2 linked regions of the Geobacillus stearothermophilus ATCC 12980 genome follow. Each later gene encodes a partner of the first gene's protein in a complex. Links are inferred from orthologs where the notes say so. Each region holds a gene or a part of one and is shown in the gene's direction. Other genes may lie near its edges.

The links.
Region 2: the proteins of QSJ10_RS09585 (region 1) and smc are in contact, whole or in part, in a crystal structure (PDB 3ZGX), measured with the Bacillus subtilis proteins. The link is inferred for Geobacillus stearothermophilus ATCC 12980 from one-to-one orthologs.

The regions. Positions count from the first base shown.
Region 1 is NZ_CP128494.1:1,771,121-1,784,934, reverse strand. What follows is about bases 10,716-13,701. They hold QSJ10_RS09585 (segregation/condensation protein A), read left to right. Parts: upstream 10,716-11,820; coding sequence 11,821-12,582; downstream 12,583-13,701. Other genes in these bases: QSJ10_RS09575 (hypothetical protein), read left to right, coding at 13,570-13,701; scpB (SMC-Scp complex subunit ScpB), read left to right, coding at 12,894-13,523; QSJ10_RS09590 (DUF309 domain-containing protein), read right to left, coding at 11,065-11,577; QSJ10_RS09595 (GNAT family N-acetyltransferase), read left to right, coding at 10,716-11,013. In the rest of the region: spoVAD (stage V sporulation protein AD), read left to right, coding at 1-399; QSJ10_RS09655 (SpoVA/SpoVAEb family sporulation membrane protein), read left to right, coding at 439-789; spoVAEA (stage V sporulation protein SpoVABEA), read left to right, coding at 795-1,406; QSJ10_RS09645 (spore germination protein), read left to right, coding at 1,354-2,832; lysA (diaminopimelate decarboxylase), read left to right, coding at 3,165-4,484; QSJ10_RS09635 (DUF1002 domain-containing protein), read right to left, coding at 4,554-5,432; QSJ10_RS09630 (hypothetical protein), read right to left, coding at 5,644-5,961; QSJ10_RS09625 (peptidylprolyl isomerase), read left to right, coding at 6,165-6,605; QSJ10_RS09620 (hypothetical protein), read left to right, coding at 6,592-6,720; bifunctional diaminohydroxyphosphoribosylaminopyrimidine deaminase/5-amino-6-(5-phosphoribosylamino)uracil reductase RibD, read left to right, coding at 7,106-8,203; ribE (riboflavin synthase), read left to right, coding at 8,206-8,850; QSJ10_RS09605 (bifunctional 3,4-dihydroxy-2-butanone-4-phosphate synthase/GTP cyclohydrolase II), read left to right, coding at 8,873-10,066; more of QSJ10_RS09595, read left to right, coding at 10,663-10,715; more of QSJ10_RS09575, read left to right, coding at 13,702-13,814. UniProt on the Bacillus subtilis protein: Participates in chromosomal partition during cell division. May act via the formation of a condensin-like complex containing Smc and ScpB that pull DNA away from mid-cell into both cell halves.
Region 2 is NZ_CP128494.1:985,667-1,000,643, forward strand. The notes cover bases 6,550-10,698. They hold smc (chromosome segregation protein SMC), read left to right. Parts: upstream 6,550-6,934; coding sequence 6,935-10,498; downstream 10,499-10,698. Other genes in these bases: rnc (ribonuclease III), read left to right, coding at 6,550-6,793; ftsY (signal recognition particle-docking protein FtsY), read left to right, coding at 10,514-10,698. Also shown: sdaAA (L-serine ammonia-lyase, iron-sulfur-dependent, subunit alpha), read left to right, coding at 1-142; ATP-dependent DNA helicase RecG, read left to right, coding at 139-2,187; transcription factor FapR, read left to right, coding at 2,301-2,897; phosphate acyltransferase PlsX, read left to right, coding at 2,881-3,864; fabD (ACP S-malonyltransferase), read left to right, coding at 3,885-4,826; fabG (3-oxoacyl-[acyl-carrier-protein] reductase), read left to right, coding at 4,834-5,577; acpP (acyl carrier protein), read left to right, coding at 5,638-5,871; more of rnc, read left to right, coding at 6,053-6,549; more of ftsY, read left to right, coding at 10,699-11,503; QSJ10_RS05370 (putative DNA-binding protein), read left to right, coding at 11,712-12,044; ffh (signal recognition particle protein), read left to right, coding at 12,063-13,403; rpsP (30S ribosomal protein S16), read left to right, coding at 13,498-13,770; QSJ10_RS05385 (KH domain-containing protein), read left to right, coding at 13,782-14,018; QSJ10_RS05390 (YlqD family protein), read left to right, coding at 14,065-14,451; ribosome maturation factor RimM, read left to right, coding at 14,466-14,977. UniProt on the Bacillus subtilis protein: Required for chromosome condensation and partitioning.

The DNA.
Region 1 (13,814 bases):
GATACGATCGAGCAGCATTTCCGTGACTTAGGCGTCTCGCCGGGCGATTACGATTTGATTGTCACCGGCGACTTGTCGCGCGTCGGCAGCGTCATCGTCCGCGAGTTGCTTGCTGAATCAGGCTACGATGTGACCGACGTTTACAACGATTGCGGGATGATGATTTACCGGCCAGATCAAAAGGTGTTCGCCGGCGGCAGCGGCTGCGCCTGCTCGGCGGTCGTCACGTACGGGTATTTGCTTCAAGAGCTCGCCCGCGGAACGTTTCGACGCCTGTTTGTCGTCGCTACCGGGGCGCTCTTGAGTCAAACGATGGTGCAGCAAAAACAGTCGATCCCAGCGATCGCTCACGGCGTCGTCATCGAAGCGGCTGGACAGGAGTCGGATTTGCCGCCGTAGGACGTCTTTTATTTGGGAACGATCAGGAGGGAATGTGATATGGAATACGTCCGTGCCTTTCTCGCCGGCGGGCTGCTGTGCGCCATCGTTCAGCTCATCATCGACCGCGGCAAATGGACGCCGGCTGGCGTCGCCGGTTCGCTTGTCGTCTTTGGCGTACTCCTTGGCTTTGGCGGCGTCTATGATCCATTCGTCGCTTGGGCTGGCGCCGGGGCGACGATGCCGCTATGCGGATTTGGGTATTGGTTGGCGAAAGGGGCCATGGTAGAACCGCGGCCGGAGGGATTTGTCGAAACCGGAGCAGCGGTGTTCCGATTTGCCGGCGCCTTGTTCGCTTTTATCGTGGCTGGCTCTTTTGCCGCGGCGCTCACTTGCAAACCGAAAGGGTAGAGATGATGGAAAAACGACGAGTCATTTTAGTAACGGATGGGGACGAGTTCGCCTGCCGGGCGATTGAGCGGGTTGCAGCCGAAATCGGCGGCCGTTGCATTTCTCGCTCGCAAGGCAATCCGACGAAACTGAGCGGTGAACAGTTGGTCGAACTCATTTTGCAAACGCCGCACGATCCAGTGTTTGTCATGTTTGACGATTGCGGCGCCCTCGGGGAGGGGGCCGGAGAGCAGGCGCTTCGCTATGTGGCGACGCATGAGCAAATCCAAGTGCTCGGGGCGCTGGCGGTTGCCTCCAATACGCACCAGCATGAATGGACAAAAGTGCATGTGAGCATCGACCGTGACGGCGTGATGACCGAATATGGGGTCGATAAAGAAGGCGTCCGGGACCTCGAGATCGGGCGGATCAATGGCGATACCGTCTACTGCCTTGACCGGCTGAACATTCCGCTCATCGTCGGCATCGGCGACATCGGCAAAATGGGATATCGAGACCATGCGAAATACGGAGCGCCGATTACGCGCAAGGCGGTCGAGTTGATTCTCGAAAGGAGTGGTGGACATGCCGGAAAAAGAAAAGAAACCGAAAGCGCCGATCGCGAAGCGGCTCGTTGACAACGCGAAGTTTTTGCAACAGCGGATCGGCGTCGGGACAAGCTTTGATTTAGGCGTGCGGAAAATCTATATCCTAAACCGGGAAGTACATATTTACTACTGCAACGGTTTATGCGATACGCAATACATTATCGAATTGTTAAAACAAATTGTGCACGTCAACGATGATGAACGCCAGGCGTCCCAAGCGTGGCAGATCATCGAAAATCGACTCGTTCATCAGCAAGTCAGTCCGGTGACGAGCCTCGACGAAGCGGTTGACAAGCTGCTGTCGGGCTTGATCATCGTCTTAATTGAAGGCGAATCGACCGGATTTGCTGTCGACGTCCGCAGCTATCCGGGTCGGCAGCCGCAAGAGCCGGATACGGAAAAAGTTGTGCGCGGCGCCCGCGACGGCTATGTCGAGAACATCATTGTCAACACGGCGCTCACCCGCCGCCGCATCCGCGACGAGCGGCTGCGCTTTGAAATTTTGCAAGTCGGCGAGCGGTCAAAAACGGACGTATGCATCGCCTATATTAAAGACGTCGCTGACCCGGGGCTTGTTGAACTCGTCAAGAAAGAGTTGCAGCAAATCAACGTCGATGGACTGACGATGGGCGACAAAACAGTTGAAGAGTTTTTAGTCAAGCAAGGATACAACCCGTACCCGCTCGTCCGTTACACCGAGAGGCCAGATGTAGCAGCGACGCACCTGCTTGAAGGGCACGTGCTCATTATGGTTGATACATCGCCAAGCGTCATCATCACGCCGACAACATTTTTTCACCACGTCCAGCATGCCGAGGAATACCGGCAGTCGCCAGGGGTCGGGACGTTTGTGCGCTGGGTGCGGTTTTTAGGCATTTTGACGTCGTTGTTTTTGCCGCCGCTTTGGGTGCTGTTTGTCCTTGAGCCTGAACTGCTGCCGAAAGAGTGGGGGTTCATCGGTCCGAACAAGCAAACGAATATTCCGATCATCGTGCAAATTTTGATCGCTGATTTTGGAATTGAGCTTTTGCGGATGGCAGCCATTCATACGCCGACGCCGCTCTCTACGGCGATGGGCTTGATCGCCGCTGTCTTGATCGGGCAAATCGCGATTGACGTTGGGCTGTTTGTGTCGGAAGTCATCTTGTATGTTTCCGTCGCGGCGATCGGTTCATTTGCAACGCCGAGCTATGAGCTGAGCGTGGCCAATAAAATTTCCCGCCTGGCGCTCGTCGTGCTCGTCTTCTTGTTTAAGGTGCCCGGATTCGTCATCGGCGCGACGGTTTATTTGCTTTGGCTCGTTAGCATCCGTTCCCTCAACACGCCGTACTTATGGCCGTTCATTCCGTTTGACCCGGCGGCATTTATGCAAATTGTCGTCCGCCGCTCGGCGGCCGGGGCGAAAGTGCGTCCGAGCATCGTTCATCCGCAGGACGTGCGAAAGCAACCGACATGACGCAGGTCGTCATCGCACAAGCGGCCGTTTCCATTGGCATATATGGACGGCCGCTTTCTCCCTTTTGGCGCTATTGAAACTTTTTTATAATTATGATACGTTATACTTGACGTTTCGCACCTTTGCAAGCGCCATTGGCAAGTCGTCCGTCCGCCTAAGGAGGGCGGGCGCTCGATGCAGAGGGCGCACGCGGCTGTATGACAGCCTGCCATGCGGCGGGGCTGATTGCTCTGCGGCTTTGTTTTTTTCAAGGCAGGCGCCGGTTGCGAAACTGTCTTTTTTGCTTTTGGTATGCATGTTTGCGCCACTTTGATGAGGAATGAGGGATTTCAATGTTTTTTCATGGGACGAGCCGCGTCAATGAAAAAGGGCACTTGGAAATTGGCGGCGTCGATACGGTCGAGTTGGCGAAAACGTATGGAACGCCGCTTTATATTTATGACGTTGCTTTGATCCGCGCGCGGGCGCGCGCGTTTAAGGGAGCGTTCCGCCGCCATGGCGTGCAGGCGCAAGTCGCCTACGCCAGCAAGGCGTTTTCTTCAGTTGCCATGGTGCAGCTGGCCGCTGAGGAACAATTGTCGCTCGATGTCGTCTCAGGCGGAGAGCTGTATACGGCTTTGGCCGGCGGGTTCCCGCCGGAGCGCATCCATTTCCATGGCAACAACAAAAGTTGGGATGAACTGGCGATGGCGCTTGAACACGGGGTCGGCTGCATCGTGGCCGACAACTTTTACGAGCTCGAGCTGATTGAACAATTGGTGGGGCCATCCGGTCGAGCGGTTCCGGTTTTGCTTCGCGTGACGCCAGGGGTTGAGGCGCATACGCACGATTACATTTTAACCGGACAGGAAGACTCGAAGTTCGGCTTTGATTTGAATAACGGTCAAGCGGATGAAGCGTTCCGGCGCGTCATGGCGTCGGCTGCGTTTCAACTGCTCGGCGTCCATTGCCATATCGGATCGCAAATTTTTGAAACGACCGGCTTTGTGCTCGCCGCACGAAAAGTGTTTGCGAAGCTGGCCGAATGGCACAAAACGTGTGGGTTCGTTCCTGCGGTCGTCAACCTTGGCGGCGGCTTTGGCATCCGCTATACGGATGAAGACGACCCGATTCCGGTGTCAGCGTATGTCGACTGTATCGTGGATGAGGTGAAAACACAGGCGGAAGTGCATCAACTTCCGATGCCGGAAATTTGGATTGAGCCCGGCCGCTCGCTCGTGGGGGATGCCGGAACGACGATTTATACGATCGGCTCGCGAAAAGAGGTGCCGAACGTCCGCACCTATATCGCCGTTGACGGCGGCATGAGCGACAACATCCGCCCGGCGCTGTATGGAGCGAAATACGAAGCGGTGCTGGCCAACCGGGTGTTGGGCGATCGGATGGAAGTTGTGTCCATTGCAGGGAAGTGTTGTGAATCAGGCGACATGCTCATTTGGGACATCGCACTTCCGGAAGCGAAACCGGGCGATTATTTAGCCGTCTTTTGCACCGGTGCTTATGGCTATTCGATGGCGAACAACTACAACCGTCTGCCGCGTCCGGCGGTCGTATTCGTCGAAAACGGCGACGCCCAGCTCGTCGTCAAACGGGAAACGTATGAAGACTTGATCCAATATGACTTGCCGTTGAAGGCGAAAGTCAACCAATGAAGGCGGCCCTGGAAAAGAACGGCCGCCGCCAAGAAGAGAAGGCGCCCTAATGCAGCAGGGCGCCTTCTCTCATTGTTGGTTGGCGGAAAAGGCCGATTTGATGGCATTCCAAATTTCTTTGAGGATGTCGATCAAATTTTGGATGAATGTTTTCCCTTCTTCTGACTGCAAAAACGCAGACAGCTGCTCTTTCGCCTTGCTCAGCTGGTCGTTCACTTGGTCCCAATTGATGTCGGCGTTTTGCATTTTGTGAAAAAGGGAGACGAGAGCGTTGATTTCATCGGCGCTTAATGTGATGCCAAGATCATTGGCGATTTTTTCAATCAAGGCGCGCAAGTCAGCGTCCGTTTGCGGCGGGTTGTTGGCGATTTCCTCTTTGATTTTCGCCAGCAAGGCGACCGCTTTGTCCGCGCCGATCGAATCAGCGAGCTTGGCCGTTTGCACCATTTCCTCGTTGGCTACCTTTTTTACGTCATCTGGAATCACCTTGTCGGACGAAATTTCGTACGCCTTCATCAGCCCCGTCAGCGCTGCGGTGCCGGAAACCGGAAACGGAGCCGTGATATAAATATCGGCATCTTTCACCCCAGCGGTGATCAAGGCGTTTGTATACATCTCTTTCGTCACCCATGTGATGTTGTGCGTCTCAACGTGAAGCCCTGAGCCCGGTTCACCGATGGTGATCATGGACGATGAGATGGCGCGCGTGCCGATTTGTGCCTTCGGGATGAGTCCATCCAAATATTTATGCTCCTCGGCGTTCGAGACCGTGATTGTCTGCGCTCCGTCCGGCGCTTTCATTTCTTCCAGCACTTTTTGTTTTTGTTCAGCGGTCAAATTTTCACCAAGCGTGACGATGACATCACCCGGCGCGGCATCGGCGGCTGCGATGGCCGGAAACGCCAGCAGCATCGCCCAAAGCAGCGATGAAGCAATCGTTCGTTTCACATTGCTCGCCTCCTATCTACCAACCATGCACTACCATTATAACGTACGCTGGCGTGAATTTCTATTCGTAACGGCGCTTTGCCTTCGCCGCCAAGCGGCGCACGAACAACAAATGCCAAAGCAAAATCAGAAACAGAAGCGGATATAAGGCGGCTGAATAGGAAAGCTTTCAGCCGTGGTAGTAAAAAATTTCTGTCCTCAGCGCCCCATTTCATACAAAAAGGAAAAGAGCGACCATCCGCCGATATAGGCGGCCTGCACCCAAATCGGACGATGTATCGGGTATCCGTTTAAAAACAAGGAGGTTGACGGTGACGTAAATGAAAACAATAAATACATAGGCCAGTCCGTCGACTCCAACATCAAAATACCCGTATAAATGGTACTTGACATCGAGAAACAAATCCGTTGAAAGGCCGAAGAAAACCGCAAACAGCGAAGTTGTATACATTTCAAGGCCTGAAAGCCGTTTTGGCATGAGGAGAAACGAAACAGAAAAGACGATTACCGTCACCGCCATCAACAACACCGTCGGACGCCCCCTTGCCAGTTTTGCTACGTCTATCATTCATCACTAGTGTACCCATTCCGATTCCATATAAATAATTATAATAAATATATTATATTAAAAAAACAATGAGCAGTTCGACGAGGCGGCATTTTGGCTTTCTTTCCCTTTCGAATCATGATATGATAAAAGCGGTTGAAGCGCAAAAAAGGAGCTGAAGTACCATGGCGAAAAAAGGATATATTTTGATGGAAAACGGTGGGAAAATCGAATTTGAACTATTCCCGAACGAAGCGCCGGTGACGGTGGCCAATTTTGAGAAGCTCGCAAACGAAGGCTTTTATAACGGGTTGACGTTCCACCGCGTCATCCCTGGATTTGTCAGCCAAGGAGGATGTCCACGCGGCAATGGAACGGGCGATGCCGGCTATACGATCCCGTGCGAGACGGACAACAATCCACACCGACATGTCATCGGCGCGATGTCCATGGCGCACCGCGGCCGCGACACCGGCAGCTGCCAGTTCTTTATCGTCCACGAGCCGCAGCCGCACTTGGATGGGGTGCACACCGTCTTTGGCCAAGTGACATCGGGCATGGACGTCGTGAAGACGATGAAAAACGGCGACGTGATGAAAGAAGTGAAAGTATTTGACGAACCGTAAGCAACGGACGGAAGACGAGGAGCGGACAAGCCGGAACAATTGGCTTTTGTTTTTCATTTTGCTGGGGATGAGCCTATTGTGGGGAGCGGCGTACTGGTTTTGGGTCGTACAATGATGATTTCCGGCCGCTCTTGTGGTATAATAAACCTAACAATATAGTGAAGCCTCCTTCGGGGCAGGGTGAAATTCCCGACCGGCGGTGATGAGGCGCTATGCCTCTCAGCCCGCGAGCCGTATCGGCACGATCCGGTGTGATTCCGGAGCCGACAGTATAGTCTGGATGGGAGAAGGATGGCGATGTGCGCACGGTTGTTTTCGGCCGGCCTGGACGGCCGGCGCCGGTTTGGTGTAGCGGCGGCCGCTTTGTGTCGGTCGGTATGACATAGTTAACGAACAAGTGTTCTTGTTTGTTTGGCTGCACATCATGGTTCATTCTCTCATCAACGAACCCCCGGGGAAGTTCCGGGGGTTTATTTTTTTAGAAAAAAGGGGGGAGTGTGGTGTATCGCGATGAACATTATATGCGGCTTGCGCTCGATGTCGCGAAAGCCGGAATCGGGCAAACATCCCCCAATCCTGTCGTCGGTGCTGTTGTGGTCAATGGCGGAGCGGTCGTCGGGCTTGGCGCCCATTTAAAAGCGGGAGAGCCGCATGCGGAAGTGCATGCGATCCGCATGGCCGGCGAGAAGGCGCGCGGGGCAACGGTGTACGTGACGCTTGAGCCGTGCAGCCATTACGGCAAAACGCCTCCATGCGTGGATTTGCTCATTCAAGCCGGCGTCCGCCGCGTCGTCATCGCGACAACCGACCCGAATCCGCTCGTCGCCGGGAAAGGGATCGACAAGCTGCGACGGGCGGGCATTGAGGTCGATGTCGGGCTGCTGAAAGAAGAGGCGGATGAGCTCAACCGGGTGTTTTTTCACTATATCGCGGCAAAAACGCCGTTTGTGACGTTAAAATACGCGTGCAGCCTCGATGGGAAAATTGCGACGGCGACCGGGGAAAGCAAATGGATTACGTCCGAGGCGGCGCGCCAAGATGTGCACCGCCTTCGCGCCCAGCATGACGCCATTTTGGTCGGCGTCAACACCGTGTTGGCGGACAATCCGAAGTTGACGGTCCGCATCGGGGAGCAACGGAAAAATCCGCTCCGCATCATTTTGGATACAAACTTGCATACGCCGCTTGACGCCCATGTCGTCACCGACCGGGAGGCGGAAACGTGGATCATCACCGGAAGCGGCATCAGCTGGGAAAAGGCCGAGGCATACGAGCGCCTCGGGGTGCGCATCATCCCGATGGCGGCTGCGCACATTCATGTGTGCGACGTGCTCCGGCTGCTCGGTGAGCAGCGCATTACGTCGCTGTTTGTGGAAGGCGGCTCGCGCGTTCATGACAGTTTCCTCCGGGCAGGGGCGGTCAATGAAGTGGTCGCCTACATCGCCCCGAAGCTGATCGGCGGCCGCGAAGCGCCGACGCCGGTCGGCGGCCTCGGCTTCTCGCGCCTTGAAGAGGTGATGGAGCTTGACATCCGGCAGTTGGAGATGGTCGGCCCGGATATAAAAGTCGTTGCTGCGGTGAAAAAGAGGGGGGAGTAAGGATGTTTACCGGTATTATTGAAGAGGTCGGCACGGTTGAACAAATGAGGCAAACGGGCGACGCCATCGTGATGGCGATTGGCGCCCGCCGGGTGCTCGAAGACGTTCGCCTCGGCGACAGCATCGCCGTCAACGGCGTCTGCCTGACCGTCACGTCGTTTACTGACCGGCGGTTTACCGTCGATGTCATGCCGGAGACCGTCAAGGCGACGGCGCTCAAAACATTGAAGCCGGGATCGAAAGTGAACTTAGAGCGGGCGATGGCGGCTGGCGGGCGGTTTGGCGGCCATTTCGTCACCGGTCATGTGGACGGCGTCGGGCGCATCGTCCGCCGATGGCCGAAGGCGAACGCCGTCTACTATGAAATTGAAGCGCCTCCCCCGCTTCGCCCGTACATGATTTATAAAGGATCGGTCGCCGTCGATGGGACGAGCTTGACGATTTTCGGTCTGAGCGAGCGCACGTTCACCATTTCGCTCATTCCGCATACGCGTGAAGCGACGATTTTAGGCGAAAAGCAGCCGGGCGACCTCGTCAATATCGAGTGCGATATGATCGGCAAATACGTCGCTGCTTTTCTTGCCGCGAAAGAGGAGCTGCCTTCTGGAGTGACGAGCGAATTTTTGGAGCGGCATGGCTATAAATAAACGGGATAGGGGGCAACTTCAGATGTTTGACACGATTGAAGCGGCACTGGACGCGCTGAAAAACGGCGAAGTGATCATCGTCTGCGACGACGAAGACCGGGAAAATGAGGGCGATTTTGTCGCATTGGCTGAAAAAGCGACGCCGGATGTCGTTAATTTTATGATCACCCATGGCCGCGGGCTTGTGTGCGTGCCGATTACGGAAGAGTTGGCGGCGCGGCTCGGGCTTGAGCCGATGGTCGCGCATAACACCGACGCTCATGGGACGGCGTTTACCGTCAGCATCGACTACAAGACGACGACGACCGGAATCAGCGCCTACGAGCGGGCGGCGACCATTCGGGCGTTGCTCGATCCAAATGTGAAAGCGAGCGATTTTAAACGGCCTGGCCATATTTTTCCATTGATTGCCAAACAAGGCGGCGTCCTGCGGCGCGCCGGCCATACGGAAGCGGCGGTCGATTTGGCCCGCCTTTGCGGGGCGAAGCCGGCTGGCGTCATTTGCGAAATCATGAAAGAGGACGGAACGATGGCGCGCGTTCCGGATTTGCGGCAAATCGCCGACCAATTCGGATTGAAAATGATCACGATCAAAGATTTGATCGCCTATCGGAGCCAGCGGGAAAAACTAGTGAAGCGCGAGGTCGACATTTGGCTGCCGACTGAGTTCGGCGAGTTTCGCGCCGTCGGCTACACGAACGTGCTTGATGGCAAGGAGCATGTGGCGCTCGTCAAGGGAGACATTATTCCCGATGAACCGATTCTTGTGCGCGTCCACTCCGAGTGTTTAACCGGTGATGTGTTCGGTTCGTATCGGTGCGACTGCGGTCCGCAGCTGCATGCGGCGCTGCGGCAAATCGAAGCCGAGGGGCGTGGGGTGCTGCTTTACATGCGTCAAGAGGGGCGCGGCATCGGCCTGATGAACAAACTGCGCGCCTATAAGCTGCAAGAGCAAGGCTACGATACGGTCGAGGCGAACGAAAAGCTCGGCTTCCCGGCCGATTTGCGCGACTACGGCATTGGTGCGCAAATTTTAAAAGACCTTGGCGTCACGAAAATGCGTCTGCTCACGAACAATCCGCGCAAAATCGCCGGCTTGAAAGGGCACGGGCTTGAAGTTGTCGAACGGGTGCCGCTTCAAATGCCAGCGAAAAAAGAAAATGAAAAATACTTGCGCACGAAATATGAAAAACTAGGGCATATGCTTCATTTTTGAAAACAGGAGGAGAAAAAACATGCGGGTTCTTGAGGGAAATTTAGTCGGCACCGGGTTGAAAATCGGCATCGTCGTTTCTCGTTTTAATGAATTCATTACGGGCAAGCTTTTGTCAGGGGCGATCGACGGTTTGACGCGCCATGGCGTCAGCGACAATGACATCACGGTCGCCTGGGTGCCGGGCGCATTTGAAATTCCGCTCCTCGCGAAAAAAAATGGCGGAATCGAAGCAGTTTGATGCCGTCATTGCGCTCGGCGCCGTCATCCGCGGGGCGACGAGCCATTTTGACTACGTGTGCAGCGAGGCGGCCAAAGGCGTCTCCCACGCCGCGCTCTCAAGCGGCGTCCCGGTCATTTTCGGCGTATTGACGACCGATACGATCGAGCAAGCCATTGAACGGGCCGGCACAAAGGCGGGCAATAAAGGCTGGGAAGCGGCCGTTTCGGCCATTGAGATGGCGAACGTTTTGCGGACATTTGTGTAAAAAGGCATGAAATGGTTCACAATATCGGTGAGAATGTTTATAATACGTATAGAGAAAATGACAACGTGTTTTCCTTTTCGGAAAAGCGTTTGTCGATAATGAGGGATTTTTATGTTGATCCGTTATCGAAAAAACTATGAGAAAATCGCCATGGGACTGTTGTCGTTTATGCCGACGGAAAAAGATTTGAAACGGCTCCAGCAGACAATCAAACAGTATGAAACGAACAGCGACTGGCAGCTGTTTTTATGGAAGGAAGGGGACGATATCGTCGGCATTATCGGCGTCCTGTTGTGCGCTCCTGATGTTGTGCAAATCCAGCACATCAGCGTCAATCCATCGCATCGCCACCAAGGGATCGGAAAACAGATGGTCAAGGCGTTGAAAGAGGCGTACCCCGACCGTCGGCTATGCGCGAACGAGTGGACCGCCTCGTTTTTCGATAAATGCCAAACGTGCTAGCCCAACGAGACAAATCGGCGCAACGCCGCGCTGTTGCGGGCGGCAGAGGGGTTATGTCCCTTCTGCTTTCGCCCGCTTTTTTTGTTCGCGGGCGGCGATGACGTCCGAACGGTCGCGCCGCCGGTGTTTGTCTACAAGGTCGATATCAGTGAGATCGCTCGCCTGCCCCCAAACAAGCTGCCGCTCGGCGCAGGCGGCTTGGCACTGTTCGTACAGGGAGCGGTCGCGAATCGGCAGCTCAATGCTTTCATACGGTTCGCCGCGGGCAATCCGCTCGGCGGCCTCTTCAAGCAGCACGGCCAACTCCTTCTCGTCAAGGCCGAGCCGGCGGATCATCCCGCGCGCCTCCTCAAGCAACGTCCGCGCCCGTTTGATAAGGCGGAGCGCGCCGGAACTGTTGCCGCGCCGGTAGTGGTAAAAGGCGACGGCAATTTGGATGAGAATGAGCCATTCCCGTTTCCGTCCGTCGCGCTTCCATTGTTCTTCTAAAATCTCATGACATTCGAAATAATCGCGGTCGCCATGGAAATGGACTAAATAGTCGATATATGCTTTTGGATACATGGGCCATCGTTCCTTTCGCCGAGGCGTGTTTCGCGGTAGGCGACCTTGTTGCCAGGCAAAGCCGTGCAGCTGCCGGCGTTGCGGCAGGGCTCTCCTTGTATTATACGTTTTCATGGCGTTCGAGGCAAAAACCGTCTCATTTCCGTTCGCTTCGCCGCGGAATTATGATACAATAAGTATATTGCCAGCAAGGTTCTCCAATGTGCGCATCGGCGCGGGGAATGGCTGCGGAAAAATGGTGGGATGGATGTGCAAGTGCCGTATAACGTCAAAATTGAAGCGTTTGAAGGGCCGCTTGACTTGCTTTTGCATTTAATCAACCGCTATGAGATCGATATTTACAACATTCCGGTGGCGCAAATTACGGAACAGTATATGGCGTACATTCACGCCATGCAAGAGCTTGAGCTTGATATCGCCAGCGAATATTTGGTTATGGCGGCTACGCTGTTGGCGATGAAAAGCAAAATGCTGCTGCCGGTGTCCGACGAACACGCCGAAGACGACAGCTTGGAATTCGCCGAGGCGGACGATCCGCGCGAAGAGCTGATGCAGCGGCTTCTTGAGTACAAAAAGTTTAAGGAAGCTGCACGCGAGCTGAAGCGGCGCGAAGAAGAACGGGCGCTTCTGTTTACAAAACCCCCGAGTGACTTGAGCGCGTACGCCGATGAAAAAAAAGCGTCCGCGCCGCTTGATGTCAACGTCTACGATATGCTCGGCGCCCTGTCAAAACTGTTGCGCCGCAAAAAACTGCAAAAACCGATGCGGACGAAAATTGCCCGCCAAGATATTTCCGTTGAAAAGCGGATGGCGGAAATTTTGCATGAACTGCAGCAGGCGAAAGAACGGAAAAACTTTTATGAGTTATTTCCGTCCTGCGACCGTTCGTATATCGTTGTCACTTTTTTGGCTATTTTGGAATTAATGAAACAAAATAAAATCATCGTTGAGCAAGAGCGGAATTTCAGCGATTTGTTTCTCGCCGCCAATCATCTGGCCGGTTGAGGCGGTTCGCGATGGCGGACCGCTTTCCTTTTGCCTGCTGGGCCCATCGGCTGATGGTCGGTGCGAAGGAGAGACGGACAGCTGCTGATTCGGAAAAGGCTCATGAGCAAGTTTTGCTCTTCGCCCAGGCGTGAAAATGTCTGCTCAAGGCATGCGCATCTTCACGAAAAAGTCTCATGGGCAACGTTTTGCCCTTCACCCGGGGATGAAAATCACGCGCCAGTCCTGCATTTTCGCGGAAAATGCCGGGAAGCCGCAAGATGGCTGCAGTTGCGATCAAAACGGTGAAAAAGGAAAGGGGAGAAGGGAGAATGGACCAAAAGGAAATGAAAACAAACAGCGCTGCTGGTGCGCCGGCTCCATTCAAAGCGATCGTGGAAGCGCTGTTGTTTGCCGCTGGCGACGAGGGGCTGTCGCTTGCCCAAATTGCCGCTGTTTTGGATATTGGCGAGCCGGAGGCGAAAGCAGTGATGGCGGCGCTCCAGGAAGACTGCTGCCGCGAAGAACGCGGCATTCAGCTGGTCGAGCTGGGCGGCGTGTTTTTATTGGCGACGAAGAAAGAGTATGCTCCGTATTTGAAAAAGCTGGTCGAAGCGCCGGGAGCGTCGCCGCTGTCGCAGGCGGCGCTCGAGACGCTCGCCATTATCGCCTACCGCCAGCCGATTACGCGCGCTGAAATCGAGGAAATCCGCGGCGTGAAAAGCGACAAGCCGCTGCAGACACTCATGGCGCGGGCGCTCATTAAAGAAGTCGGCCGCGCCGAAGGGACTGGGCGGCCGATTTTATACGGGACGACGGCCGAATTTCTCGACTATTTCGGCCTGAAAACGATTGAAGAACTGCCGCCGCTGCCAGAATGGACGGACGATGGCGAGGTTGAGCGGGAAGCTGACTTGTTTTTCGGAAAATTGGCGGAAAATTTGAGCGACGGACAGCCGTAATATGGTAAACTAAAGAAAAAACGGCTGACCGGGAAGGGGTGCGCTCATGAACATTTGCCGCCTGCACGGCGAAGAATTGCAAAAATCGCAGTCGAATACGTTTGAGGACTACTTCAACCGATCGGAAGTCACGTACCGCGACGGCGGCGAAGAGCGGACGCTGTCTGTGTTGTATTTGCGCCATTTTGAGGCGGCGCTGCTTGATTGGCTGCCGTATGAAAGCGATCCACTGTTTACGGCTAACGGGCGCGACATTCGTTTGCGCGACATCATTGCTTTTGTCTGTTTATG
Region 2 (14,977 bases), 780 kb from region 1 along the record:
TGAAGTGATCGAGGCGATGTACCGCATCGGCGCGGCCATGCCGGTGGCGCTGAAAGAAACTGCGCAAGGGGGGTTGGCCGCGACGCCGACCGGCCGCGCCATCGCGGCCCGCATTTTCGGCGCTTCTGCGGCATCGAAGTGAACGAAACGATGCAACAGCCGGTGACGGCGGTCAAAGGCATCGGTGAAGAAACGGCTGCGGCGCTCGCCGACATCGGCATCACAACCGTCGGCGACCTGCTCATGTATGCGCCGTACCGGTATGACGATTACGAACAAAAAGATCTAGCCGCCGCCCGCCATGAAGAAAAAGTGACAGTGGAAGGGAAGGTGCACAGCGCCCCGCTTGTAACGTATTACGGAAAAAAAAAGTCGCGCCTTTCCTTTCGCCTGCTTTCCGGCCGCTATTTAATCACGGTTGTCTGCTTCAACCGCCCGTATTTGAAAGAAAAACTCGCCTTCAATGAAACGGTGACCGTAATCGGCAAATGGGACCGGCACCGGCAGGCGATCAACGCCTATGAGCTTCGTTTCGGGGCCGCCCCGGAGACGGCCGGCATTGAACCGGTCTATTCGGTGCGCAGCCCGCTGACGGTCAAAACGATGCGCCGGCTCATGAAGGCGGCGTTCGCCCAGTTTGGCGCGCACATTCCCGATCCGCTGCCGCCCGCTTTGCGCCGCGCCTACCGTCTTGTCGACAAGCAGGAGGCGGTTCGCGCCCTTCATTTTCCGCGCTCGCGTGAAGAGTTGCACCAGGCGCGACGCCGGCTCGTCTATGAAGAGTTTTTGCTGTACCAGCTGAAAATGCAGGCGTTTCGGCGAATTGTGCGCGACGGGCAGCACGGCGTCGCCCATTCGTTTTCCGAAGAGCGGCTGGCGGCGTTTCTTTCCGCTTTGCCGTTTTCATTAACGAACGCCCAGCGGCGCGTCATCAAGGAGATTTTGGCCGATATGCGGGCGCCAAGGCAAATGAACCGTCTTTTGCAAGGCGATGTCGGCTCCGGCAAGACGGTCGTGGCCGCCGTGGCGCTGTATGCGGCGGTATTGTCCGGCTTTCAAGGAGCGCTGATGGTGCCGACGGAAATTTTGGCTGAGCAGCATGCCCGCTCGCTCGCCGACCTGTTTGCCGGCACAGATGTCACGCTGGCGCTGTTGACAAGCTCCGTGAAAGGGAAGAGGCGCAAAGAGCTGCTTGCGGAATTGGAGGAAGGGGCGATCGACATCGTCATTGGGACGCATGCGTTGATTCAAGAAGGTGTACAGTTTCGCCGGCTCGGCCTCGCCATTACTGATGAGCAGCACCGGTTTGGCGTCGAGCAGCGTCGCATTTTGCGCGAAAAGGGGCATGCCCCGGACGTGCTGATGATGACGGCGACGCCGATTCCGCGCACGCTGGCGATCACGGCGTTCGGCGATATGGACGTATCAGTGCTCGACGAAATGCCGGCCGGGCGGAAGAAAGTGGAAACGTATTGGGTCAAGCATCATCAATTCGCGCGTGTGCTCGATTTTATCGAAAAAGAGCTTCGTCGGGGGCATCAGGCGTACGTCATTTGTCCGCTTATTGAAGAGTCGGAAAAATTGGATGTGCAAAATGCCATTGATGTTCATAGTCAGCTCGTCCACTACTACCGCGGGAAATATGAGATCGGCCTCATGCACGGCCGGCTGTCGGCCGATGAAAAAGAAGCGGTGATGCGAGCGTTCAGTGAAAACCGCATTCATGTGCTCGTTTCGACAACGGTCGTGGAAGTCGGGGTGAATGTGCCGAACGCCACCGTGATGGTCATCTATGACGCCGAACGGTTTGGACTTGCCCAGCTTCATCAGCTGCGCGGCCGGGTCGGGCGGGGGGACGCCCAGTCATACTGCATTTTAATTGCCGACCCGAAATCGGAAGTCGGCAAAGAACGGATGCGCATCATGACGGAGACGACGGACGGGTTTGTGCTGGCGGAAAAGGATTTGGAGCTGCGTGGTCCAGGCGATTTTTTCGGCACGAAACAAAGCGGGCTTCCGGAGTTTCAATTTGGCGATCCGGTGCATGATTACCGCATCTTGGAAGTCGCGCGCCGCGATGCCGCCAAACTCGTGTCGACGACGGCGTTTTGGAGTGATGAAGCGTACGCGGGGCTGCGCGCCGAACTTGAGGCGTCCGGCGTGCTCGATGGAGAAAAGCTAGATTAATAGGCAGGCGGCAAAATGTGACCGCTTTTCACTTTTTCTGCTTGCATTCCGTTTTTTGATATTATATATTACTTTTAGTACCTAGTCATAAAACCGGACGGTGTAACGAATCGATGAGAAAAAGCAAACGCGAACGGCAACGGCTGCTGCAGGAGACGATCCGGGAAAATCCGTTTATTACCGACGAAGAGCTGGCAGAAAAGTTCTCAGTCAGCGTGCAGACGATCCGCCTCGACCGGCTTGAACTGTCGATTCCGGAGCTGCGCGAGCGCATTAAACATGTCGCCCGCCAGTCGTTCGCGGATAAAGTGCGGGCGCTGCCGCTTGAGGAAGTGATCGGCGATATTATCGACATTGAGCCGGATGAGAGCGCCATTTCCATTTTCGATGTGAAAGAAGATCATGTGTTCCGGCGCACCCGCATCGCCCGCGGCCATCATTTGTTCGCCCAGGCGAATTCGCTCGCCGTTGCCGTAATCCATGACGAATTGGCGCTGACGGCGAAAGCGACGATCCGCTTTGTTCGTCAAGTCAAGGAAGGCGAACGGGTGGTGGCGAAGGCGAAGGTGACCGGCAAAACGGCGAACGGGCGCACGATTGTCGACGTAAACAGCTACGTCGGCCAAGAGCTCGTGTTTTCCGGAACGTTCGAGATGTATCGTTCAAACATAGAGAAAAAGGATGGCGACAGCAATGAACATCGCGATTGATGCCATGGGAGGCGACCATGCTCCACGCGAAATCGTCCTTGGGGCGGCTCGAGCCGCCGCGCATTTTCCCGACATTCATATTACGCTTATCGGCGACGAAGCGAAAATCCGTCCGCATGTGCCGGACGGAGGGCGCCTGTCGATCCTCCATGCCGATGAGGTGATTGAAGCGACCGATGAGCCGGTGCGGGCTGTGCGGCGCAAAAAAAACTCGTCGTTGGTGCGCATGGCGGAAGAAGTGAAAGAAGGACGCGCTGACGCGTGCATATCGGCCGGCAATACTGGTGCGTTGATGGCGGCTGGGCTGTTTGTCGTTGGGCGGATTGCCGGCATCGACCGGCCAGCGCTCGCGCCGACATTGCCTACGCTAGACGGGCGGGGGTTTGTCTTTTTGGATGTCGGCGCCAATGTCGACGCCCGCCCGGAGCATTTGCAGCAATATGCGATTATGGGGCACGTGTATGCCCAACAAGTGCGGGGCATCGCCAAGCCGCGCATCGGCCTGCTCAACGTCGGCACCGAAGATCAAAAAGGGAATGAAACCGTGAAGCGGGCGTTCTCCTTGCTGAAAGAAACGAACCTTCATTTCATTGGCAATGTGGAGGCGCGCGATTTGCTCAATGGCGTGGCCGATGTCGTTGTCGCTGATGGGTTTGCCGGCAATGTCGCCTTAAAAACGATCGAGGGAACGGCGATGGCGCTTTTTTCGTTGCTCAAGCAGACGCTGACAAGCGGCGCGGTCGCAAAACTCGCCGCCGCTGTCCTCAAGCCGAAGCTCGCCGGACTGAAAAAGATGATGGACTACTCCGAATACGGCGGGGCGGCGTTGTTCGGCTTGAACGCTCCGGTCATTAAAGCGCACGGCTCATCCGATGCGAACGCTATTTTCCATGCCGTCCGCCAAGCGCGCGAGATAGTGGCCCATGATGTCATTGGCACGATCAAAGCGGAGCTCGAGCGGGCATAATGGATAAAGGAGGAAGCAAAATGGGTAAAATCGCCTTTTTATTTCCGGGACAAGGGTCGCAAACGGTCGGCATGGCCAAGGACGCCGCCGACCGCGACGCCCGCGCCCGTGCGGTGATTGAGGCGGCTGACGAGCGGCTCGGATTTCCGCTTTCTTCGCTCATGTTCAACGGGCCGCAAGCTGAGCTGACGCTGACGTACAACGCCCAGCCGGCGCTTTTGACCGCTAGCATCGCCTTGCTTCAGCTCGTAGACGGAGAAGGCTTGAAGGCCGATTACGTCGCCGGCCATAGTTTGGGTGAATACACGGCGCTCGTGGCCGCCGGCGCCATGTCGTTTGCCGACGCTGTCTATGCGGTGCGCCGCCGCGGCGAGCTGATGGATGAAGCGGTGCCGGCCGGCGAAGGGACGATGGCTGCCGTATTAGGGATGGAGGCAGAGGCGCTCGAAGCGGTGACGAACGAAATTGCCGCCCAAGGCCATCCGGTTGAGCCGGCCAATTTCAACTGCCCGGGGCAAATCGTCATCTCCGGTTCGAAAGCGGGAGTGGAAAAGGCGGGGCAGTTGGCGAAAGAGCGCGGCGCGAAACGCGTCATTTCGCTGGAAGTGAGCGGACCGTTCCATTCGTCGCTCATGAAGCCGGCGGCGGAAAAACTGCAGGCTGTTCTTGACAGCCTGGCCATTGAAGATGCTGCTGTTCCCGTCATCGCCAACGTAACGGCTGAGCCGGTGACGAAGAAAGAGGACATTGCCCGTCTTCTTATTGAACAGCTCTATTCGCCGGTGCGCTGGGAACAGTCGGTGCGCACGCTGTTGGCGCTTGGGGTCGACACGTTTGTCGAAATCGGACCGGGGAAAGTGTTGTCCGGTCTCGTGAAAAAAATCGACCGCAACGCCCGTGTTTATGCGGTAAACGATCTCGCTTCCTTGGAAACGACCATTGCGGCGCTGAAAGGAGAATAACAAAACAATGCTTGAAGGAAAAATCGCCCTCGTTACCGGGGCGTCGCGCGGCATCGGCCGGGCGGTTGCCTTGGAGCTCGCCCGTCAAGGGGCGAACGTCGTTGTCAACTATGCCGGCAGCGAGGCAAAAGCGAATGAAGTCGTTGAGATGATCCGCTCGCTCGGCCGCGAAGCGATCGCCGTCCAGGCGGACGTCGCCCGGGCGGAGGAGGTGGAGCGCTTGGTGAAAACAGCGCTCGACCAGTTCGGCCGCCTCGACATTTTGGTGAACAACGCCGGCATTACGCGCGACAATTTGCTCATGCGGATGAAAGAAGAAGAATGGGATGCGGTGATTAATACGAACTTAAAAGGGGTATTTCTTTGTACGAAGGCTGTGACACGGCCGATGATGAAGCAGCGCGGCGGCCGGATCATCAACATCGCCTCCGTCGTCGGGGTCATCGGCAACCCTGGGCAGGCGAACTACGTGGCGGCCAAAGCCGGCGTCATCGGATTGACGAAGACGGCCGCGCGCGAACTCGCCAGCCGGAACATCACCGTCAACGCCGTCGCACCGGGATTCATTACAACCGATATGACCGAAGCACTCAGCGAGGAATTGAAGGGGGAAATGTTAAAACAAATTCCGCTCGCCCGTTTCGGCGAGCCGGATGACGTCGCCCGCGTTGTGGCGTTTCTCGCGTCCGACGCCGCCGGCTACATGACCGGCCAGACGCTTCACGTTGATGGCGGCATGGTCATGCCGTAACAAAAGGCGGCTAGTATTTTCCCTGAGAATCGACTATAATCATGAAGGGAGGTGAACAGAATGGCAGACGTATTGGAACGTGTCACGAAAATCATCGTCGACCGGCTCGGGGTTGACGAATCGCAAGTGACGCTCGAGGCGAAGTTCAAAGACGATTTGGGTGCTGACTCGCTCGACATCGTCGAATTGGTCATGGAGCTCGAAGACGAATTCAACATGGAAATTTCCGACGAAGAAGCGGAAAAAATTGTCACAGTCGGAGATGCTGTGAACTACATAAAAAGCCATCTGTAATCCCGCTTTTTTGCAAAGTCCCGTTGCTCCGAACGGGGCTTTCTCTGCTTTTTAAGAGGCACACGGGACCTAGCCGCGGAAAAAAGGCGCCTTTGCCACTCGCGTAGCGGGATGGTGAACGGATATAATAAAGGATAGTATACGGCCAGTTTTGTCTGGAACGAAGTCGGAGGGCATTTTTATGTCAAAACAAAAAGACAAAGAACGCATCCACGAAAAAAGGCGGGCGAAGTTTCAAGAACTGCAAAGGAAAATCGGGATCACCTTCCAAAATGAAAAGCTGTTGATGCAAGCGTTCACCCATTCATCGTATGTGAATGAGCATCGGCGGCGGCTTCACGAGGATAATGAACGGCTCGAGTTTTTGGGCGACGCCGTGCTGGAGCTGACCGTTTCCCAATATTTGTTTCAAAAATTCCCACATATGAGCGAAGGGCAGTTGACAAAGCTGCGGGCGGCCATTGTCTGCGAGCCGTCGCTTGTGAAATTTGCCAACTCCCTGTCGTTTGGCGAACTCGTTTTGCTTGGCAAAGGCGAGGAGCTGACCGGCGGACGGACGCGCCCGGCGCTTTTGGCTGACGTGTTTGAAGCGTTTATCGGCGCCCTTTATTTGGATCAAGGAATGGAGGCGGTCCTCCATTTTTTAGGGCAAACGATCTTTCCAAAAATAGATGAAGGTGCTTTTTCTCATGTGATGGATTTTAAAAGCCAGCTGCAGGAACTCGTGCAGCGCGACGGCAGCGGGACGCTTGAATACACCATTTTGGAAGAAAAAGGACCGGCCCACAACAAAGAGTTCGTCGCCCGCGTGGCGTTAAACGGCCAAGAGCTCGGCATCGGTGTCGGCCGCTCCAAAAAGGAAGCCGAGCAGCATGCGGCACAAATGGCGCTTGAGACGCTGCGGGCTGCCGAGCGGCCATAGAAAGGCTGGCGCTTTTACGTCAGTCTTTTTGTATGAACATTTTTTCTCGACGCACTGTGGTGGTATATTGAAAACAGCAGCCTGTCCCGGTCCGCTCCGGCGGGCCGAGATCAAAGCGGAAAGATGGTGAAGCATCGTATCATGTTCCTGAAACGGTTAGATGTGATCGGCTTCAAATCATTCGCCGACCGCGTATCGATTGATTTTGTCCCCGGTGTCACGGCGGTTGTCGGCCCGAACGGAAGCGGCAAAAGCAACATTACCGACGCGATCCGCTGGGTGCTCGGCGAGCAGTCGGCGAAATCGCTGCGCGGGGCAAAAATGGAAGACGTCATTTTCGCCGGCAGCGACTCGCGCAAGCCGCTGAATGTCGCCGAAGTGACGATCACGCTCGACAACGAAGATGGCTTTTTGCCGCTTGAGTATCAAGAGGTGAGCATCACCCGGCGCGTTTACCGCTCCGGGGAAAGCGAGTTTTTCATCAACCGCCAGCCGTGCCGCTTAAAAGATATTGTCGATTTGTTTCTGGACTCCGGGCTTGGCAAGGAGGCGTTTTCGATCATCGGCCAAGGCCGGGTCGAAGAAATTTTAAGCAGCAAGCCGGAAGAGCGGCGTACGATTTTTGAAGAAGCGGCCGGTGTCTTGAAATACAAGCTGCGCAAAAAAAAGGCGGAAACAAAACTTGCGGAAACACAAGACAACTTGCATCGCGTCAACGACATTTTGCATGAGCTCGAACAGCAGCTTGAACCGCTTCGGATGCAGGCGTCAATCGCCAAAGAGTATTTGGAAAAACGCGAGGAGCTCGAGCGGTTTGAAGTGGCGCTTATGGTGCACGACATCGAGGAGCTGCACCGGCAATGGAGCGGACTGAAGGAAGCGCTTGATCGGCACCAGCAAGAGGAAGGAGCGCTGGCGGCGGCGTTGCACAAAATGGAAGCCCATATCGAACAGCTGCGCGACCAAATGGCGGCCATTGACGAGTCGATCGACGGCCTGCAGCAAGTGCTGCTGTTGGCAAGCGAGGAGCTTGAAAAACTCGAAGGCCGGAAGGAAGTGTTAAAAGAGAGGAAAAAAAATGCAGAAAAGCGGAAAGAGCAGCTTGAGGAGACTGCCGCCGCTTTAACGGCGAAACAGCGCCGTCTGGCCGAACGGCTCCGTGCAGAGCGGGCTGAGCTCGCCCGGCTTGAGGCCGCTGCCGCGGCGCTGGAGAAAGAGCTGAAAGAGAAACAAATGTCGCTTTCCGAGTATGAGGTTGATCTTGAGGAGGAGATCGAGCGGCGAAAGGGCGATTATATCGACCTTGTCCACGAACAAGCGGCGTTGAAAAACGAGCGCACGCATGTGGAGCAGGCGATCGGCAAGCTGCAGGCCAAGCGGGCGGCGCTCGACGAAGCGAACCGCCACCATCTTGCTGAACGCGAGCAGATAGAACGAAAACTGGCGGCTTCGCGTGCTGAGCAGTCCCGCCTTGAACAAGCCATCGCTGAGACGAGCGGGAAGCTGGCTCATATGACGGCCGCACTTGCGGCACAAAAGGCGGAGCTCGAACGGAATGAGTCGCTTTTGCAGCAGGCGCGTCAATACCGGCAGCAAACAAAAGCGCGCAAGCAATGGCTGGAAGAGATGCAACACGATTATGCCGGCTTTTTCCAAGGGGTGAAGGAAGTATTAAAAGCGCGCGACCGGCTTCCCGGTATTCATGGTGCAATCGTTGAGCTGATCCGCGTGCCGGACCGCTACGAAACGGCGCTCGAAACGGCGCTCGGCGGCGCGATGCAGCACATCGTCGTCGACAGCGAAGCGGCGGCGCGGCAAGCCATCCACTATTTGAAAACGAACGGCCATGGGCGGGCGACGTTTTTGCCGCTTGATGTCATTCAAGCGCGCGCCCTGTCGGAGCGGGAGCGGGCGATGATCAGCGGCCATCCGGCGTTTGTCGGCATCGCAAGCGAGCTGGTCGAGTACGATCGCGCCCACCAGGCGGCGATCGCCCATTTGCTTGGCCACGTCATCGTCACGGCGGACTTAAAAGGAGCCAATGAACTCGCCAAACTCCTTCAGTACCGCTATCGGCTCGTCACCCTTGACGGCGATGTCGTCAGTCCGGGCGGCGCGATGACCGGCGGCGGGGCGGCGAAAAAGACGGCTTCGCTGTTGGGCCGAGCCCGCGAGCTCGAGGCGATGGCTGCCAAATTGCGTGAAATGGATGAAACGATCGCCCGGCTCGAGCGCGATATCGCAGGGAAAGAGCGAGAGCGGGCGGAGCGGGAACGGGAGGCGGCTGCGCTGCAAGAGAAGATGGCGGCGCTGCAGCAGTCGTTGCAGGCGCAAAAAGACGAACAACGTGAACTCGACTGGCAAAAAAAGCGGATCGACGAGCGGCTCGCGCTGTACGATGAAGAAAAAGCGAACGATGAGCGTGAAGCGGCGGAACTCAACCGCCGTCTCGTCGCCGTTGACAGACAGCTTGAGCAGCTTGCCGGAAAGCTGCAAGCGATTGACGACGACATCAGCCGGCTGCAGGCGCAAAAACAGACGGAGCAAACGACAAAAGAAGCGCTGCAAGCCGCGATCACAGAACAAAAAGTCGCTTTGGCCGAGACGAAAGAACGGGTGAAACACGCGCGGCGGACAGTGGAGGAGCTTGAAACGGAATTGGCTGAAACGGCCCGCGAGCTCGAAGCAGCCGAACGGGAGCGCGCCGCCCTTGCCGCCGAAATGAACGCGCCGTCCTGGAACGAGGACAAACTGGAGCAACAGCGGCAGCAAAAGCTAGAAGACAAGCAAAAAACGATTGAACTCATCGCCAGCCGCCGCGAACAGCGGCTTGACTGCCAAGGGCGGCTTGAGCATTTGGAGCGGGAATGGAAAGAAGCGAAGCGCCAGCATAAACAGCTTGTCGATGTGGTCAAAGACGAAGAAGTGAAGTTGAACCGGCTGGACGTTGAGCTTGATAACTTGCTCACCCGGCTTGGCGAAGAGTATGGAATGTCGTTTGAGGCGGCCCGTTTGGCCTATCCGCTTGAAATCGGGGCCGAAGAGGCGCGCAAGCGAGTGAAGCTGATCAAGCGCGCCATCGATGAGCTCGGCACCGTCAATTTAGGAGCGATCGATGAATATGAGCGCGTTTCCGAACGGCACCGTTTTTTGAGCGAGCAAAAAGCCGATTTGGAAGAGGCGAAAGCGACGCTCCATCAAGTGATCGACGAAATGGACGAGGAAATGAAAAAACGGTTTTTTTCAACGTTCGAACAAATCCGCGCTCATTTCGGCGAGGTGTTCCGCGAGCTGTTCGGCGGCGGGCGCGCCGATTTGCGCCTGACTGACCCGAACGACTTGCTTGAAACCGGGGTGGAGATCGTCGCCCAGCCGCCGGGGAAAAAGCTGCAGCACTTAAGCCTGCTTTCAGGCGGTGAGCGGGCGTTGACGGCGATCGCCCTTTTGTTCTCGATTTTAAAAGTGCGCCCAGTGCCGTTTTGCGTCCTCGATGAAGTCGAGGCGGCGCTTGATGAAGCGAACGTGCAGCGCTACGCCCAATATTTGAAGCGGTTCAGCCGCGATACGCAATTTATCGTCATCACCCACCGGAAAGGGACGATGGAAGAGGCGGACGTGCTGTATGGCGTCACGATGCAAGAATCGGGCGTCTCGAAGCTCGTTTCCGTCCGTTTGGAAGACTCCAAGCAACTCGTGTCGTCATAGAAAGGAGGAGCCTCGATGGGCTTTTTTCAAAAGTTGAAAGAAAAGTGGACAAAACAGGCGGATGCCGTCACGGAAAAGTTTAAGGAAGGGCTGTCGAAAACGCGCGATTCACTCGCCGGGAAAGTGAACGACTTGATCGCCCGCTACCGGAAAGTCGATGAGGAATTTTTCGAAGAGCTGGAGGAAATTTTAATCGCCGCTGACGTCGGCGTGGCGACCGTCATGGAACTGGTCGATGAGCTGAAAATGGAAGTGAAGCGCCGCAACATTCAAGATTCGGCGCAAATGCGCGACGTGATCGCGGAAAAACTGATTGACATTTACCGCGCCGGCGCCGATGACAACGAGCTTTCCGCCTTGAATATGCAAGAAGGAGGGCTGACGGTCATATTGTTCGTCGGCGTCAACGGCGTTGGCAAGACGACGACGATCGGAAAACTGGCGCATAAGCTGAAATCGGAAGGGAAATCGGTGCTCTTGGCCGCAGGCGACACGTTCCGCGCCGGAGCGATTGAGCAGTTGGAAGTATGGGGCGAACGCGTTGGGGTCGATGTCATTAAGCAGGCGGCCGGCTCCGACCCGGCGGCCGTTATGTACGACGCCATTCAGGCGGCAAAAGCACGCAGCGTTGACGTGTTGTTGTGTGACACAGCCGGGCGGCTGCAAAACAAAGTGAACTTAATGAAAGAGCTTGAAAAAGTGAAGCGCGTCATCAGCCGCGAAATCCCGGGCGCTCCGCATGAAGTGCTGCTTGTGCTTGATGCGACGACCGGGCAAAATGCGATGAGTCAGGCGAAGCTGTTTAAAGAAGCGACCGATGTGACCGGCATCGTGTTGACAAAGCTCGACGGAACGGCAAAAGGCGGCATCGTGCTCGCCATTCGCAACGAGCTGGCCATCCCGGTGAAATTCGTCGGCCTCGGCGAAAAGATGGACGATTTGCAGCCGTTTGATGCAGAAAAATATGTATACGGACTGTTTGCCGGTTTGTTCGATGAACAATAACGGCTAGTTGGCCAGTTGCATGCCGTTTAGCGGCTCGTACGGCATCGGCGCGGCCTGCATCCGTGTTTTCCCGCCAGGCTGGCGGCCAACCGCGCCCCAGCCTTGCTTTTATGGGGGGAAAAATCGTCCTCATCTTGACAAGAGCCGGAAAACAAAGTACACTCACTTGTAAAGGGAATTTACTTAACAACGGGGGAGGGAGCGTTCGGTGCTCGAAAAAACGATGCGCATGAACTATTTGTATGATTTTTATCACGCGCTGTTGACGCCGAAACAGCGCAATTACATGGCGCTGTACTACTTGGACGACTACTCCCTCGGGGAAATTGCTGAACAATATGAGGTGAGCCGCCAGGCGGTGTACGATAACATCCGGCGCACAGAAGCGATGCTTGAGCAGTATGAAGAGAAGCTCGGGCTGCTGCAAAAATATGAACAGCGGCGGCAGGCCATCGAGCGGCTGAAAGACTACATCAGCCGGCATTACGGCGCTGACGCCGAATTGGCGGCGCTTGTCCGCGAGCTGGATGAACTTGATTAAAAAAAGGGGGTGGCCGCCATGGCGTTTGAAGGATTGTCCGAACGTTTGCAGCAGGTGATGAACCGCATCCGCGGCAAAGGGAAAGTCACCGAAGCGGATGTCAAAGAGATGATGCGCGAAGTGCGTCTCGCTTTGCTCGAGGCTGACGTCAACTTTAAAGTCGTCAAAGATTTCATCAAACGGGTGAGCGAACGGGCCGTCGGGCAGGAAGTGATGAAAAGCTTGACGCCGGGCCAGCAGGTGATTAAAGTGGTCAAAGAGGAGCTGACGGCGTTAATGGGCGGCGAACAGAGCAAAATCGCGGTCGCCAAAAAGCCGCCGACGGTCGTCATGATGGTTGGCCTGCAAGGGGCTGGGAAGACGACAACGACTGGGAAGCTCGCCAACTTGCTGCGCAAGCGCCATAACCGGAAGCCGCTGCTGGTCGCTGCTGACGTCTACCGCCCGGCGGCGATCAAGCAGCTGGAGACGCTCGGCAAACAGCTGAACGTTCCTGTCTTTTCGCTCGGCGAGGACGCCAATCCAGTCGAGATCGCGAAACAGGCGCTCGAGCGGGCGAAAGAAGAGCATTACGACTATGTGCTGATCGACACGGCCGGCCGCCTTCACATTGATGAGGCGCTCATGGATGAACTGAAGCAAATGAAAGAGGCGGTCAAGCCGGACGAAATTTTCCTCGTTGTCGACGCCATGACCGGTCAAGACGCCGTCAATGTCGCGCAAAGCTTCCATGAACAGCTCGGCATCACCGGCGTTATTTTGACGAAGCTCGATGGCGACACGCGCGGCGGGGCGGCGCTGTCGATTCGCGCCGTGACGGGAGCGCCGATCAAGTTCGCCGGGATGGGCGAAAAACTGGATGCGCTCGAGCCGTTTCATCCGGAGCGGATGGCGTCCCGCATTTTAGGGATGGGCGATGTCTTGACGCTCATTGAAAAAGCGCAGGCCGCCGTTGATGAGGAGAAGGCGAAAGAGCTCGAACAAAAAATGCGCACGGCCACCTTCACGCTTGACGACTTTTTGGAGCAGCTCGGCCAAGTGCGCAAGCTCGGGCCGCTTGACGAACTGATTAAAATGCTGCCGGGAGCCAATAAAATCAAAGGGCTTTCCAACATTCAAGTCGATGAAAAGCAAATCGCCCGCGTCGAAGCGATCATCCGCTCGATGACGAAAGAGGAGAAAATGCATCCGGAAATCATCAACGCTAGCCGCAAAAGGCGAATCGCCAAAGGGAGCGGCACGACCGTGCAAGACGTCAACCGGCTGCTCAAGCAATTTGATGACATGAAAAAAATGATGAAAATGATGACGAATATGCCCAAAGGGAAGAAAAAAGGATTTCGCTTCCCATTTATGTAAATGATGTTCTGTTAAGCGAAAAACCTTTACAAACGGAAAAAGAATTGTTAATATACTATCTTGTGTGAACACTATACGGAGGTGCGTACAAACTATGGCAGTAAAAATTCGTTTAAAACGCATGGGCGCAAAGAAAAAACCGTTTTACCGCATTGTTGTGGCGGATTCCCGCTCGCCGCGCGACGGCCGCTTCATTGAAACGATCGGCACATACAATCCGGTTGCGGAGCCAGCCGAAATCAAAATCGATGAAGAGCTGGCGCTCAAATGGCTGCAAAACGGTGCCAAACCGTCCGACACGGTGCGCAGCTTGCTGTCGAAACAAGGCATTTTAGAGAAGTTCCATAACTTGAAATACGGCAAATAAGCGGGATGCACATGAAACCGCTCATTGAAACGATCGTCAAGGCGCTTGTCGATCATCCGGAGGCGGTGGCGGTCGAAACCCGTGAGGAAGAGACGGCCGTCATCTATGAACTGTCGATGCACGATGACGATATCGGCAAAGTGATCGGCAAACAAGGACGGACGATCCATGCGATCCGCACGGTCGTCTATGCCGCCGCCGCTGGATCGCCCAAGCGGGTGATTGTGCACGTGAAAGAAAAAGGGTGAGGATGTTCCTCTCCCTTTTTTGATATCGCCGTAAAGGGGGATGGGGATGAAGCTCATTCAAACGGTCGAAGTGCGGCAAGTTGTCACCGAGCGGAGCAAACAAGAGCTTGCGGCGGCATTTGCGGCGCGCAAGCAGCAGTTGGAGCGCGAGTGCGGCCAGCTTCGCTTCGAGCAAAAGCGGATGGAGAAAAGCGGGAAATACCCGGCTAGTCTTGTAAAGCAATATTTTGCCAAAGAAATCGACGACCGGATGGAGAAAATCAAGCTGCTTGAGTTTCAGCTTGAACAGTTACATATGCTACCGTTAGGAAGTGAATTGAAAGAGCGGGAAGTCGAGGCGCTCATTGAGGTGAACGTCGGCGACCGCTGGGAAGAGGTGACGAAAACGCGCGCCATTATCGTTGAAGACGGCGTCGTGAAAGAGATTCGCTAAGGAGGGAGCAAAGAATGGAACGATGGTTTAACGTCGGCAAAATCGTCAATACGCACGGCATTCGCGGCGAAGTGCGCGTCATTTCCCGCACCGATTTTCCGGAAGAGCGATACAAAAAAGGAAACAAGCTGTACATTTTCCGCGAACGCGACAGCGAGCCGATCGAAGTGACGGTGAAAAGCCATCGCGTCCATAAATCGTTCGACTTGCTGTCGTTTGAAGGCTATGACAGCATCAACGATGTCGAACCGTTTAAAGGAGCGATGCTGAAAGTGCCGGAAAGCCAGCTCGGTGAACTCGCGGAAGGCGAGTATTATTTCCATGAAATCATCGGCTGTACCGTCGTAACGGAAGAAGGAGAAACGATCGGCACGGTCAGGGAAATTTTAACGCCGGGGGCGAACGACGTCTGGGTCGTCCGGCGCGGCGACGGCACCGATGCGCTCATTCCGTACATCGACGAAGTCGTTCTTCGCGTCGATCCGGCGCAAAAAACGATCATCATCCGACCGATGGAAGGGCTGCT